4 regions of the Neobacillus sp. MER 74 genome follow, and region 4 is predicted to be linked to each of the others. Evidence: a T-box and tRNA genes for the amino acid it is inferred to sense, from the RefSeq annotation. Region 4 holds a T-box; the other regions hold tRNA genes.
The links. A T-box is a leader RNA that pairs with one kind of tRNA and senses whether it is charged. The one in region 4 lies ahead of pheS (phenylalanine--tRNA ligase subunit alpha), so its partner is inferred to be a tRNA-Phe.
Positions count from the first base shown of each region.

Region 1: it encodes a tRNA-Phe, which carries the amino acid that the T-box ahead of pheS (phenylalanine--tRNA ligase subunit alpha) is inferred to sense. The anticodon was not compared.
Region 2: it encodes a tRNA-Phe, which carries the amino acid that the T-box ahead of pheS (phenylalanine--tRNA ligase subunit alpha) is inferred to sense. The anticodon was not compared.
Region 3: it encodes a tRNA-Phe, which carries the amino acid that the T-box ahead of pheS (phenylalanine--tRNA ligase subunit alpha) is inferred to sense. The anticodon was not compared.

Region 1 is NZ_JAMAUV010000001.1:830,222-833,120, reverse strand. Features, by position in the region: partial or broken rRNA gene M3610_RS04180 (23S ribosomal RNA) at 1-395, shown strand, start outside; rRNA gene rrf (5S ribosomal RNA) at 524-640, shown strand; tRNA gene M3610_RS04170 (tRNA-Asn) at 655-729, shown strand; tRNA gene M3610_RS04165 (tRNA-Ser) at 735-826, shown strand; tRNA gene M3610_RS04160 (tRNA-Glu) at 845-919, shown strand; tRNA gene M3610_RS04155 (tRNA-Val) at 958-1,033, shown strand; tRNA gene M3610_RS04150 (tRNA-Met) at 1,052-1,125, shown strand; tRNA gene M3610_RS04145 (tRNA-Asp) at 1,128-1,204, shown strand; tRNA gene M3610_RS04140 (tRNA-Phe) at 1,210-1,282, shown strand; tRNA gene M3610_RS04135 (tRNA-Tyr) at 1,332-1,416, shown strand; tRNA gene M3610_RS04130 (tRNA-Trp) at 1,422-1,495, shown strand; tRNA gene M3610_RS04125 (tRNA-His) at 1,507-1,582, shown strand; tRNA gene M3610_RS04120 (tRNA-Gln) at 1,612-1,686, shown strand; tRNA gene M3610_RS04115 (tRNA-Gly) at 1,691-1,765, shown strand; tRNA gene M3610_RS04110 (tRNA-Cys) at 1,774-1,847, shown strand; tRNA gene M3610_RS04105 (tRNA-Leu) at 1,890-1,975, shown strand; tRNA gene M3610_RS04100 (tRNA-Leu) at 2,003-2,084, shown strand; tRNA gene M3610_RS04095 (tRNA-Gly) at 2,363-2,436, shown strand; gene M3610_RS04090 (B3/B4 domain-containing protein) at 2,515-2,899, opposite strand, start outside.
Region 2 is NZ_JAMAUV010000008.1:240-3,138, reverse strand. Features, by position in the region: gene glgB (1,4-alpha-glucan branching protein GlgB) at 1-179, opposite strand, end outside; tRNA gene M3610_RS14725 (tRNA-Glu) at 903-974, opposite strand; tRNA gene M3610_RS14720 (tRNA-Ser) at 983-1,073, opposite strand; tRNA gene M3610_RS14715 (tRNA-Asn) at 1,077-1,151, opposite strand; tRNA gene M3610_RS14710 (tRNA-Ile) at 1,160-1,236, opposite strand; tRNA gene M3610_RS14705 (tRNA-Gly) at 1,241-1,314, opposite strand; tRNA gene M3610_RS14700 (tRNA-His) at 1,331-1,406, opposite strand; tRNA gene M3610_RS14695 (tRNA-Phe) at 1,434-1,509, opposite strand; tRNA gene M3610_RS14690 (tRNA-Asp) at 1,516-1,592, opposite strand; tRNA gene M3610_RS14685 (tRNA-Met) at 1,595-1,668, opposite strand; tRNA gene M3610_RS14680 (tRNA-Ser) at 1,837-1,929, opposite strand; tRNA gene M3610_RS14675 (tRNA-Ile) at 1,949-2,025, opposite strand; tRNA gene M3610_RS14670 (tRNA-Met) at 2,042-2,118, opposite strand; tRNA gene M3610_RS14665 (tRNA-Ala) at 2,139-2,214, opposite strand; tRNA gene M3610_RS14660 (tRNA-Pro) at 2,232-2,308, opposite strand; tRNA gene M3610_RS14655 (tRNA-Arg) at 2,315-2,388, opposite strand; tRNA gene M3610_RS14650 (tRNA-Leu) at 2,411-2,499, opposite strand; tRNA gene M3610_RS14645 (tRNA-Gly) at 2,510-2,581, opposite strand; tRNA gene M3610_RS14640 (tRNA-Leu) at 2,645-2,729, opposite strand; tRNA gene M3610_RS14635 (tRNA-Lys) at 2,743-2,818, opposite strand; tRNA gene M3610_RS14630 (tRNA-Thr) at 2,826-2,899, opposite strand, start outside.
Region 3 is NZ_JAMAUV010000051.1:17-2,598, reverse strand. Features, by position in the region: tRNA gene M3610_RS27320 (tRNA-Arg) at 156-229, opposite strand; tRNA gene M3610_RS27315 (tRNA-Asn) at 235-309, opposite strand; tRNA gene M3610_RS27310 (tRNA-Ile) at 319-392, opposite strand; tRNA gene M3610_RS27305 (tRNA-Gly) at 402-475, opposite strand; tRNA gene M3610_RS27300 (tRNA-Cys) at 487-560, opposite strand; tRNA gene M3610_RS27295 (tRNA-Gln) at 569-643, opposite strand; tRNA gene M3610_RS27290 (tRNA-His) at 660-735, opposite strand; tRNA gene M3610_RS27285 (tRNA-Trp) at 751-824, opposite strand; tRNA gene M3610_RS27280 (tRNA-Phe) at 838-910, opposite strand; tRNA gene M3610_RS27275 (tRNA-Asp) at 957-1,030, opposite strand; tRNA gene M3610_RS27270 (tRNA-Ser) at 1,190-1,282, opposite strand; tRNA gene M3610_RS27265 (tRNA-Ala) at 1,290-1,362, opposite strand; tRNA gene M3610_RS27260 (tRNA-Pro) at 1,380-1,456, opposite strand; tRNA gene M3610_RS27255 (tRNA-Arg) at 1,463-1,536, opposite strand; tRNA gene M3610_RS27250 (tRNA-Leu) at 1,554-1,634, opposite strand; tRNA gene M3610_RS27245 (tRNA-Gly) at 1,649-1,723, opposite strand; tRNA gene M3610_RS27240 (tRNA-Leu) at 1,763-1,844, opposite strand; tRNA gene M3610_RS27235 (tRNA-Lys) at 1,883-1,955, opposite strand; tRNA gene M3610_RS27230 (tRNA-Thr) at 1,977-2,052, opposite strand; tRNA gene M3610_RS27225 (tRNA-Val) at 2,227-2,302, opposite strand; tRNA gene M3610_RS27220 (tRNA-Glu) at 2,342-2,416, opposite strand; rRNA gene rrf (5S ribosomal RNA) at 2,456-2,572, opposite strand.
Region 4 is NZ_JAMAUV010000008.1:163,821-166,719, reverse strand. Features, by position in the region: gene pheS (phenylalanine--tRNA ligase subunit alpha) at 9-1,046, opposite strand; T-box leader at 1,118-1,386, opposite strand; gene M3610_RS15525 (TrmH family RNA methyltransferase) at 1,448-2,197, opposite strand; gene sspI (small acid-soluble spore protein SspI) at 2,317-2,523, shown strand; gene M3610_RS15515 (M42 family metallopeptidase) at 2,876-2,899, opposite strand, start outside.

The DNA.
Region 1 (2,899 bases), on a different contig from region 4:
GTCGGCTCATCGCATCCTGGGGCTGTAGTCGGTCCCAAGGGTTGGGCTGTTCGCCCATTAAAGCGGTACGCGAGCTGGGTTCAGAACGTCGTGAGACAGTTCGGTCCCTATCCGTCGTGGGCGCAGGAAATTTGAGAGGAGCTGTCCTTAGTACGAGAGGACCGGGATGGACGCACCGCTGGTGTACCAGTTGTTCTGCCAAGAGCATCGCTGGGTAGCTATGTGCGGACGGGATAAGTGCTGAAAGCATCTAAGCATGAAGCCCCCCTCAAGATGAGATTTCCCATAGCGCAAGCTAGTAAGAACCCTGAAAGATGATCAGGTTGATAGGTCAGAGGTGGAAGCGTGGTAACATGTGGAGCTGACTGATACTAATCGTTCGAGGACTTAACCAATTTTAAGGTGAACTCTGAGTTTACAAACTTCTTCTGCATTATCTAGTTTTGAGGGAATGAAAAAAATTAAATTTTCCTCTTGAAAAATATGAAAAAGACATTATAATAAAATAGTGTCGAATATATGGTCTGGCAATTATGGCGAGAAGGTCACACCCGTTCCCATACCGAACACGGAAGTTAAGCTTCTCAGCGCCGATGGTAGTTGGGACACGCGTCCCTGTGAGAGTAGGACGTTGCCAGGCTGTAATTATATTATTCCGCAGTAGCTCAGTGGTAGAGCTATCGGCTGTTAACCGATCGGTCGTAGGTTCGAGTCCTACCTGCGGAGCCATATATGGAGAGCTGTCCGAGTGGCCGAAGGAGCACGATTGGAAATCGTGTAGGCGGGTAACCCTGTCTCAAGGGTTCAAATCCCTTGCTCTCCGCCATAACTTTTTAAACGATATGGCCCCTTGGTCAAGCGGTTAAGACACCTCCCTTTCACGGAGGTAACACGGGTTCGAGTCCCGTAGGGGTCACCAAAGTTTTTTACGCTAGTGAAGATAATTTTCATTAATTTGGAGGATTAGCTCAGCTGGGAGAGCATCTGCCTTACAAGCAGAGGGTCGGCGGTTCGATCCCGTCATCCTCCACCATATTTACATTATAATTGTCGCGGGGTGGAGCAGTCTGGTAGCTCGTCGGGCTCATAACCCGAAGGTCGCAGGTTCAAATCCTGTCCCCGCAATTGGTCTGGTAGTTCAGTTGGTTAGAATGCCTGCCTGTCACGCAGGAGGTCGCGGGTTCGAGTCCCGTCCAGACCGCCACTTGTGGCTCAGTAGCTCAGTCGGTAGAGCAAAGGACTGAAAATCCTTGTGTCGGCGGTTCGATTCCGTCCTGAGCCACCTTTAGTTTTTTTGCTTGCACTAGATGCGAGTGTTATGAATAGTATGTGGAGGGGTAGCGAAGTGGCTAAACGCGGCGGACTGTAAATCCGCTCCCTCCGGGTTCGGCGGTTCGAATCCGTCCCCCTCCACCATTTATAGGGGTATAGTTTAAAGGTAGAACGAAGGTCTCCAAAACCTTTGGTGTGGGTTCGATTCCTACTACCCCTGCCAATTATACTGTGGCGATTGTGGCGAAGTGGTTAACGCATCGGATTGTGGTTCCGACATTCGTGGGTTCGATTCCCATCAGTCGCCCCATTATATTAAAATTCAAAATTAGTAAACATTGGGCTATAGCCAAGCGGTAAGGCATCGCACTTTGACTGCGACATGCGTTGGTTCAAATCCAGCTAGCCCAGCCAATTTGCGGAAGTAGTTCAGTGGTAGAACACCACCTTGCCAAGGTGGGGGTCGCGGGTTCGAATCCCGTCTTCCGCTCCAATATTTATGGCGGCATAGCCAAGTGGTAAGGCAGAGGTCTGCAAAACCTTTACCACCGGTTCGAATCCGGTTGCCGCCTCCATAATATTTGCCAAGTATATATAAGACTAGGTAATTAGATTTCGCCGGGGTGGCGGAACTGGCAGACGCACAGGACTTAAAATCCTGCGGTAGGTGACTACCGTACCGGTTCGATTCCGGTCCTCGGCATTGCTTTATCAAAACATTTTATTACGCGCCGGTGTGGCGGAATTGGCAGACGCGCACGACTCAAAATCGTGTTCCGTGAGGAGTATCGGTTCGACCCCGATCACCGGTATCAAATGGTTTTAAAAAAAGTTGCTCATATAATTATGGGCAACTTTTTTTGATTAAGGTTATAGACCCTAATCGTTCCCTTGATTAAAGAAAAATGCAGTCAACGGTAACGAATAGATATGTCCGTTCTTCGGCCATTGTGAGGGACGTGAATATCCGCACCCCCCTTTGTAATCTTTTTCGACAAAATCTGCATTTTCCCCTTGACTATAGTAAAAATAGTGTGTAATATAATAAGGGTCAGTTGCTGATATAAATGATTCATCAACTGTTAAAAATGCGGGTGTAGTTTACTGGTAAAACCTCAGCCTTCCAAGCTGATGTAGTGGGTTCGATTCCCATCACCCGCTCCATACATATTAACTAACGCAGTTTATCGTTACATAAGAGAACGATGAATTGCGTTTTTTTATATAAAGAAAAAAGATGTCCTATGGACACCTGACTAATTGGAAGGTTGCTTCTCCTCCATGTATTTGAGTAAACATGTTCATCAATGACTCTGTTAGTCTCCTCGAGTTTTCAACATTGGTTGACGGCTGCAAATAGATTATCTGCAGGGCATTTTTGGTCGCTAACGTTACTGGTGCTCTATCAGAATCGACGAAGGGACTTCCAAAGGGCCCCAGATTATCTGATGATACAATCAGGCGATGCAAAGAGTTTTTTCGTCCATTCAACCCAGTATACTCTTCTCCCTCCGTTCCCAATCGAATGTTCACGGGTCCATTTAAATTATCCTGATCGTATATTCCAATAGGTACTTGATATTGTAAGGAGAAAAAATTATTTATATCAATTGCACTTTGAATAGAT
Region 2 (2,899 bases), 160 kb from region 4:
TTAAAATCCCCCGTTAGCCTAACTGCAGAAGCATTAGGGGCCCATACGCAAAATCGTGTATAAATTTTATCGGAATTCTTAAAGATATGAGCGCCAAAAAGCTGATGACTTTGAAAATAATTTCCTTCATGAAATAAATGCAACTGATAGTCAGTCGGAAAAAACGTATTCACTGTCATGGCTCTCCTCATCCTCAATGAAAATATGTATTTCAAAGTCCAATTATAAGTGTATTTAATCAATATTTCTCATAATACTTTTTTATCTTTTCTGACAATAATCGATATATTTTCCTATCAAAACACAACATTCCTCACATTTCGACATCATTCCACAATATATCTATCATTAATCGCCAAAATATTATAAAAATTTTTTTAATTTTTTTCACAAAAAGTTATTTTAATTTTAATTCAAAATATGTCTAAATCGCATAGATGTAAGCGTTATCAACGTATTTTTTGGAAATTAGAATCGAAATTATTATTTTGATATAATTTTAGAGTAGTAAGATATCCTTTTTCAGGTTAGTATATTGGACTCGTATTTGGGTAAATTTGGTTAGAAGATACAAGAATTAGATGAGAATTTTCAAAAGGGAAAATATAATATGGAGAGATTATTCCACTAGTTCTCTTTAAGGATGATTGGATTGTGGTAAACATTTTACTGCTTTTTTCATATTAAAATTGACAATAACAATTATAGACTGCATAAAATGGCCTTTTCTCCATATGGGCGTCAATCGACTTGATTGGCTACCTAAAGCGGCCTTGGTCCACCCTTACAGTCGTCAATCACTTTAAGCTTGCAGCCTAGAGATTAAATTAGTTTAGCTATCTTTTAAAAGAATTTTACACAAAAAAAAGACTGATAACTTAATTGTTATCAGTCTTTTCGTATGACCCCTACGGGACTCGAACCCGTGTTACCTCCGTGAAAGGGAGGTGTCTTAACCGCTTGACCAAGGGGCCATAAGATATGGCGGAGAAGGAGGGATTTGAACCCTCGCGCCGGTTACCCGACCTACACCCTTAGCAGGGGCGCCTCTTCAGCCACTTGAGTACTTCCCCGTTTGGCTCCGCAGGTAGGACTCGAACCTACGACCGATCGGTTAACAGCCGATAGCTCTACCACTGAGCTACTGCGGAACAATATATGGTGGGCCTAAATGGACTCGAACCATCGACCTCACGCTTATCAGGCGTGCGCTCTAACCAGCTGAGCTATAGGCCCATATTGGAGCGGGTGATGAGAATCGAACTCACAACATCAGCTTGGAAGGCTGAGGTTTTACCACTAAACTACACCCGCATATAATAATTTATTATGGGGCGACTGATGGGAATCGAACCCACGAATGTCGGAACCACAATCCGATGCGTTAACCACTTCGCCACAATCGCCATAATAATATTGTTTTAAAACAAAAATGGTGGCTCAGGACGGAATCGAACCGCCGACACAAGGATTTTCAGTCCTTTGCTCTACCGACTGAGCTACTGAGCCAACATATGGCGGTCTGGACGGGACTCGAACCCGCGACCTCCTGCGTGACAGGCAGGCATTCTAACCAACTGAACTACCAGACCAATTGCGGGGACAGGATTTGAACCTGCGACCTTCGGGTTATGAGCCCGACGAGCTACCAGACTGCTCCACCCCGCGACAATAGAAATTATTAATTTTGGAGCATGCTCCATATCTTGTTTCTAACCGCCCCGATTTCAGAAAGCTTATTCGAGAAGCAGCTCAATCGTTGCGCTGAGGATGATTCGAAGAAGCATATTCGAACGTGCTCCACCCCGCGACAATAGAAATAAGTTATAATATCTATGGAGGAGGAAGAGGGATTCGAACCCCCGCGCGGTATGACCCGCCTGTCGGTTTTCAAGACCGATCCCTTCAGCCAAACTTGGGTATTCCTCCAAATTAAATATAAAACTAATGGTGGACCTTGTAGGACTCGAACCTACGACCGGACGGTTATGAGCCGTCTGCTCTAACCAGCTGAGCTAAAGGTCCAAGTTAAGATAATATTTGGTAGCGGCGGAGGGGATCGAACCCCCGACCTTACGGGTATGAACCGTACGCTCTAGCCAGCTGAGCTACACCGCCATACTATCATGTAAAATTATTGGTGGAGTCTAGGGGGATCGAACCCCTGACCTCCTGCGTGCAAAGCAGGCGCTCTCCCAGCTGAGCTAAGACCCCATTGATTATAAGAAGCATGGTCGGGAAGACAGGATTCGAACCTGCGACCCCTTGGTCCCAAACCAAGTGCTCTACCAAGCTGAGCTACTTCCCGTAAAAGTGCGCCCTGAGAGATTCGAACTCCCGACCTTTTGATTCGTAGTCAAACACTCTATCCAGCTGAGCTAAGGGCGCATATGAATTTAATTAACTTAAATGGTGCCGAGGACCGGAATCGAACCGGTACGGTAGTCACCTACCGCAGGATTTTAAGTCCTGTGCGTCTGCCAGTTCCGCCACCCCGGCATTAGTAGAGAGCGGAAGACGGGATTCGAACCCGCGACCCCCACCTTGGCAAGGTGGTGTTCTACCACTGAACTACTTCCGCATATCAAGGGAAGTTATTTTGCTATTGCAAACAACTTTGTTTATTTTACTTCGTAAAAAAACTTGGTGCGGGTGAAGGGAGTCGAACCCCCACGCCTTGCGGCGCCAGATCCTAAGTCTGGTGCGTCTGCCAATTCCGCCACACCCGCATATTCATTTAAATGGTGAGCCATGAAGGACTCGAACCTTCGACCCTCTGATTAAAAGTCAGATGCTCTACCAACTGAGCTAATGGCTCATACAAATGGTGCCGGCGAGAGGACTTGAACCCCCAACCTACTGATTACAAGTCAGTTGCTCTACCAATTGAGCTACCCCG
Region 3 (2,582 bases), on a different contig from region 4:
CCGAACCGCCCGCGGAAAGCGAAGCCTCCTGGAACGGAAATCAACAGACTAGTTTAATGAGCCAAACAAAAAAGACTGTCGATTTAAAACCCGAAATCCTTCGGATTTGTCGACAGTCTGAAACGCTTAGATAAGCGTTTTTACTTTGTTTTTTACGCGCCTTAGAGGATTCGAACCTCTGACCCTACGCTTAGAAGGCGTATGCTCTATCCAGCTGAGCTAAAGGCGCATTTATGGCTCCGCAGGTAGGACTCGAACCTACGACCGATCGGTTAACAGCCGATAGCTCTACCACTGAGCTACTGCGGAACAATATGATGGGCCTAAATGGACTCGAACCATCGACCTCACGCTTATCAGGCGTGCGCTCTAACCAGCTGAGCTATAGGCCCATATTTATGTGGAGCGGGTGATGAGAATCGAACTCACAACATCAGCTTGGAAGGCTGAGGTTTTACCACTAAACTACACCCGCATTTATTAAATTGGAGGCAACACCCGGATTTGAACCGGGGATAGAGGTTTTGCAGACCTCGGCCTTACCACTTGGCTATGCTGCCTTTATGTATGGCTGGGCTAGCTGGATTTGAACCAACGCATGTCGCAGTCAAAGTGCGATGCCTTACCGCTTGGCTATAGCCCAATATTTATAAAATATATGGGGCGGCTGATGGGAATCGAACCCACGAATGTCGGAACCACAATCCGATGCGTTAACCACTTCGCCACAACCGCCATTATAGAATCATTTGGCAGGGGTAGTAGGAATTGAACCCACACCAAAGGTTTTGGAGACCTTCGTTCTACCTTTAAACTATACCCCTCCATATAAAAAGGTGGCTCAGGACGGAATCGAACCGCCGACACAAGGATTTTCAGTCCTTTGCTCTACCAACTGAGCTACTGAGCCACACAAAATCTATATCAACAGTAGTTACCTACTGGGGATAAAAGTACGGTCCGGACGGGACTCGAACCCGCGACCTCCTGCGTGACAGGCAGGCATTCTAACCAACTGAACTACCGGACCAGAGTTTTCAATTTGGAGCATGCTCCACGATTTGATACTGACCGCCCTGATTTCAGAAAGCATATTCAAGCAGCGGCTCAATCGTTGCGCTGTAGATCATTCGAAGAAGCATATTCGAACGTGCTCCACCCCGCGACAATAAGAATAGATTACGAGTTATGGAGGAGGAAGAGGGATTCGAACCCCCGCGCGGTATGACCCGCCTGTCGGTTTTCAAGACCGATCCCTTCAGCCAAACTTGGGTATTCCTCCGAATAAGTGGAGTCTAGGGGGATCGAACCCCTGACCTCCTGCGTGCAAAGCAGGCGCTCTCCCAGCTGAGCTAAGACCCCATTTGTTATTAGAAGCATGGTCGGGAAGACAGGATTCGAACCTGCGACCCCTTGGTCCCAAACCAAGTGCTCTACCAAGCTGAGCTACTTCCCGTTAAAGTGCGCCCTGAGAGATTCGAACTCCCGACCTTTTGATTCGTAGTCAAACACTCTATCCAGCTGAGCTAAGGGCGCATATGATTTAATTTAAATGGTGTCGAGGACCGGAATCGAACCGGTAAGGTAGTCACCTACCGCAGGATTTTAAGTCCTGTGCGTCTGCCAGTTCCGCCGCACCGGCGTAAGTTGGAGCGGAAGACGGGATTCGAACCCGCGACCCCCACCTTGGCAAGGTGGTGTTCTACCACTGAACTACTTCCGCAAAGGTTGTAAGTTATATTGCTCTTGCAAAAAACTTTGATGCGGGTGAAGGGAGTCGAACCCCCACGCCTTGCGGCGCCAGATCCTAAGTCTGGTGCGTCTGCCAATTCCGCCACACCCGCAATATTAATAGTTATTTTGCTTTCGCAAAAAACTCTAGTGAGCCATGAAGTACTCGAACCTTCGACCCTCTGATTAAAAGTCAGATGCTCTACCAACTGAGCTAATGGCTCAAAAAAAGCAAAAAAAATAAATGGTGCCGGCGAGAGGACTTGAACCCCCAACCTACTGATTACAAGTCAGTTGCTCTACCAATTGAGCTACCCCGGCGTAAAATTTGAAAAAATATTTAGTTTGAACACGCTGGTATTGTTACCGTCATCCTGACCTCAAAAAGCTTGTCCAAGCAGCAGCTCGGTCAGTATGCTGAAGTTCATTCAGGAAGCATATTCGGTCGTGCTCTACCAATTGAGCTACCCCGGCGTAATCTATAAAAGATAAATATGGTGGAGGATGACGGGATCGAACCGCCGACCCTCTGCTTGTAAGGCAGATGCTCTCCCAGCTGAGCTAATCCTCCAAAATAATGAAAGTTATTTTCACTAGCATGAAAAAACTTTGGTGACCCCTACGGGATTCGAACCCGTGTTACCTCCGTGAAAGGGAGGTGTCTTAACCACTTGACCAAGGGGCCATATTAAATATTGACGAAAAAAATAACCCAAAAGGGTTAGCCTGGCAACGTCCTGCTCTCACAGGGACGCGTGTCCCAACTACCATCGGCGCTGAGAAGCTTAACTTCCGTGTTCGGTATGGGAACGGGTGTGACCTTCTCGCCATTGCTGCCAGACTATTTAATT
Region 4 (2,899 bases):
CTTCCCACTTACTCGTGTTTTGAAAATTGTTTTAAGAAACGAACATCATTTGTATAGAAATGTCTGATATCATCGACACCGTACTTTAACATTGCAATTCGCTCAGGTCCCATACCGAAGGCGAAACCTGTGTATTTTTTAGAATCGTATCCTGCCATCTCTAGAACGTTCGGATGGACCATACCAGCACCAAGAATTTCGATCCAGCCGGTGCGCTTACAAACGCTGCAGCCATGACCGCCGCAAATTTTACAAGAAATGTCCATTTCAACAGAAGGTTCTGTGAATGGGAAGAAGCTTGGGCGTAGACGGATTTCACGATCTTCCCCGAACATTTTCTTCGCAAACACTTCTAATGTTCCTTTTAGGTCGCTCATTCGGATGTTTTCACCGACAACAAGACCTTCGATTTGCATAAATTGGTGGGAGTGTGTCGCATCATCATTATCACGGCGGTACACTTTACCTGGACAAATAATCTTGATTGGACCTTTGCCTTGGTGCTTTTCCATCGTCCGGGCTTGAACCGGAGAGGTATGAGTACGAAGAAGAATGTCTTCTGTAATATAGAAAGAATCCTGCATATCACGGGCTGGGTGGCCTTTCGGTAAATTAAGAGCTTCGAAGTTATAATAATCCTGTTCAACTTCTGGACCTTCAGCTACCTGGTAACCCATTCCGATAAATAAGTCTTCAATTTCTTCGATGATTCTAGTCAGCGGATGATGATTTCCAACCTTCACTGGGCGGCCTGGAAGAGTAACATCGATACTTTCAGAAGCTAGCTTTTCTAGGACAGCTGCTTCTTCTAACCCCTTTTGTTTGGCTTCAATTTTTTCGGCAATCGCTTCACGAACTTCGTTTGCTAATGCCCCCATCACTGGACGCTCTTCAGCTGAAAGTTTCCCCATGCCACGCAACACTTCCGTAATTGGCCCCTTTTTTCCTAAGTAGGCAACACGGATGTCATTTAATTCTTTTAAGCTTCCAGACTGTTCAATTTTTTGAATAGCCTCTTCCTGCAATTCCTTTAAACGCTCTTGCATGTCAATTCCTCCTTCATAGTAATCGGTAATTGGTGTCAGGCACCAGAAAAAACAAAAAAACCCCATCCCTGGAAAGGGACGAGGTTAAAGTTTCGCGGTACCACCCTTGTAAACACGTTATGTAAAACACATTGTGTTCGCTTCATTCGGATAACGGCTTATGCCGGTGCATCTTTACACGGAAAGCGAAGCAGCTGGACTGCTATTGCTTTTAATCGTGGTCCCGATGCCAACTCAGGAGGTGAACTTCTCTTATCCTTGCCATAAAAGTGCTTTCAGTCACGGCACTTTCTCCCTAAATAGCTTTAAATAAGATACTTTTCTCCGTCATCGTCATTTAATATTCCATATTGTTCATTATTATATAATAATTCTCTACACAAGGTCAAACTAGTTTACGCCTATTTTTTCAAATAATAAAGCAGGATCCCTGTCGCCACGGCCACATTTAATGACTCACTCTTCCCGTAAATGGGGATATAAAGGTTCGCTGTTGTACTTGCAAGAATATCTTTACCCACACCATTTCCTTCATTTCCAACAATCAAGGCAAACGAATCACCTGTGGAAATATCAGTATATGCAGAGGCCCCTTCAAGTGCTGTACCGTAAACAGGAATATTTTTTTCCTGCAGTTTGTCCATCCATTCATGAAGGTCCCCTCTAATTATCGGCAGGTGAAAATGACTTCCTTGTGCAGACCTAAGGACCTTAGAGTTGAAAATATCCACACTTCCACGTCCCACCACAACAGCGTCAATCCCCGCTGCATCAGCGGTACGAATCATAGTGCCTAGATTGCCCGGGTCCTGAACCGCGTCAATGAACAGGTAGGTTTTTGCATTACGTATTTCCGGAGCTGCGATTCGGCAGACGGCATAAATTCCCTGTGGTGCTTCCGTATCGGTTAAGGAATTCGATATCTCTTCCGTAACTTGTGTAACTGGCGTGGAACCAGCATCCCATCTTGAAGGTAAATCCACTTTTTCAGAAACAATGATTTCTAAAATTTGTTCCCCTTGTTTCAGGGCTTCTTCAACTAAATGGAAGCCTTCCACTAAAAATGTTCCTGACCTATCCCGTTCTTTTTTTGTTAACAGTTTTTTCCATTGTTTAACTTTGGGATTATTGATTGATTCTATATGCTTCAAAACCCGCTCTCCTTTTACAATAACGATGATTTTTATATTATAGCCTAATAAAAATACATAATAAAACCAAAAATAGAAAACATATTAAAGTAATACAGGATAAAAAGGAGTGCATATACATGAATTTAAATTTACGTAACGCGATTGTTCACAATGTTGCTGGGAATACACAAGACCAATTAGAAGATACGATTGTTGATGCGATTCAAAACGGAGAAGAAAAAATGCTCCCGGGTCTCGGCGTATTATTTGAAATCATTTGGAAAAACTCATCCGAAGAAGAGAAAAAAGAAATGCTCGCTACTCTTGAAAGTGGGTTAAAGTAGTCATTTGTTGGTTCTGGGGCTGTCAATCGGTTAAGGTTGACAGCTTTTTTCTGTAAAGATTTAAACTTTCAGCAAAATTGGATCTAATAATAAATGTTTTAATGTTGATATATAAAGAATATCAGCAATTTAGACACTCAATCGGCGAATTTTTGGTTTCAATCAGCGAATTTGGGCATTCAATCGGCGAATTTTCATGCTTAATCAGCGAATTCGGGCATTCAATCGGCGAATTTCCATGCTCAATCAGCGAATTTCACCTCTCAATCGGCGAATATCACCTTTCAATCAGCGATTCAAAAACTCGAATAAAAAATCCCCGGCAAAATTCTACCGGGGACCCCATAATAAGTTATTCAAACGTAATTTTATCAAC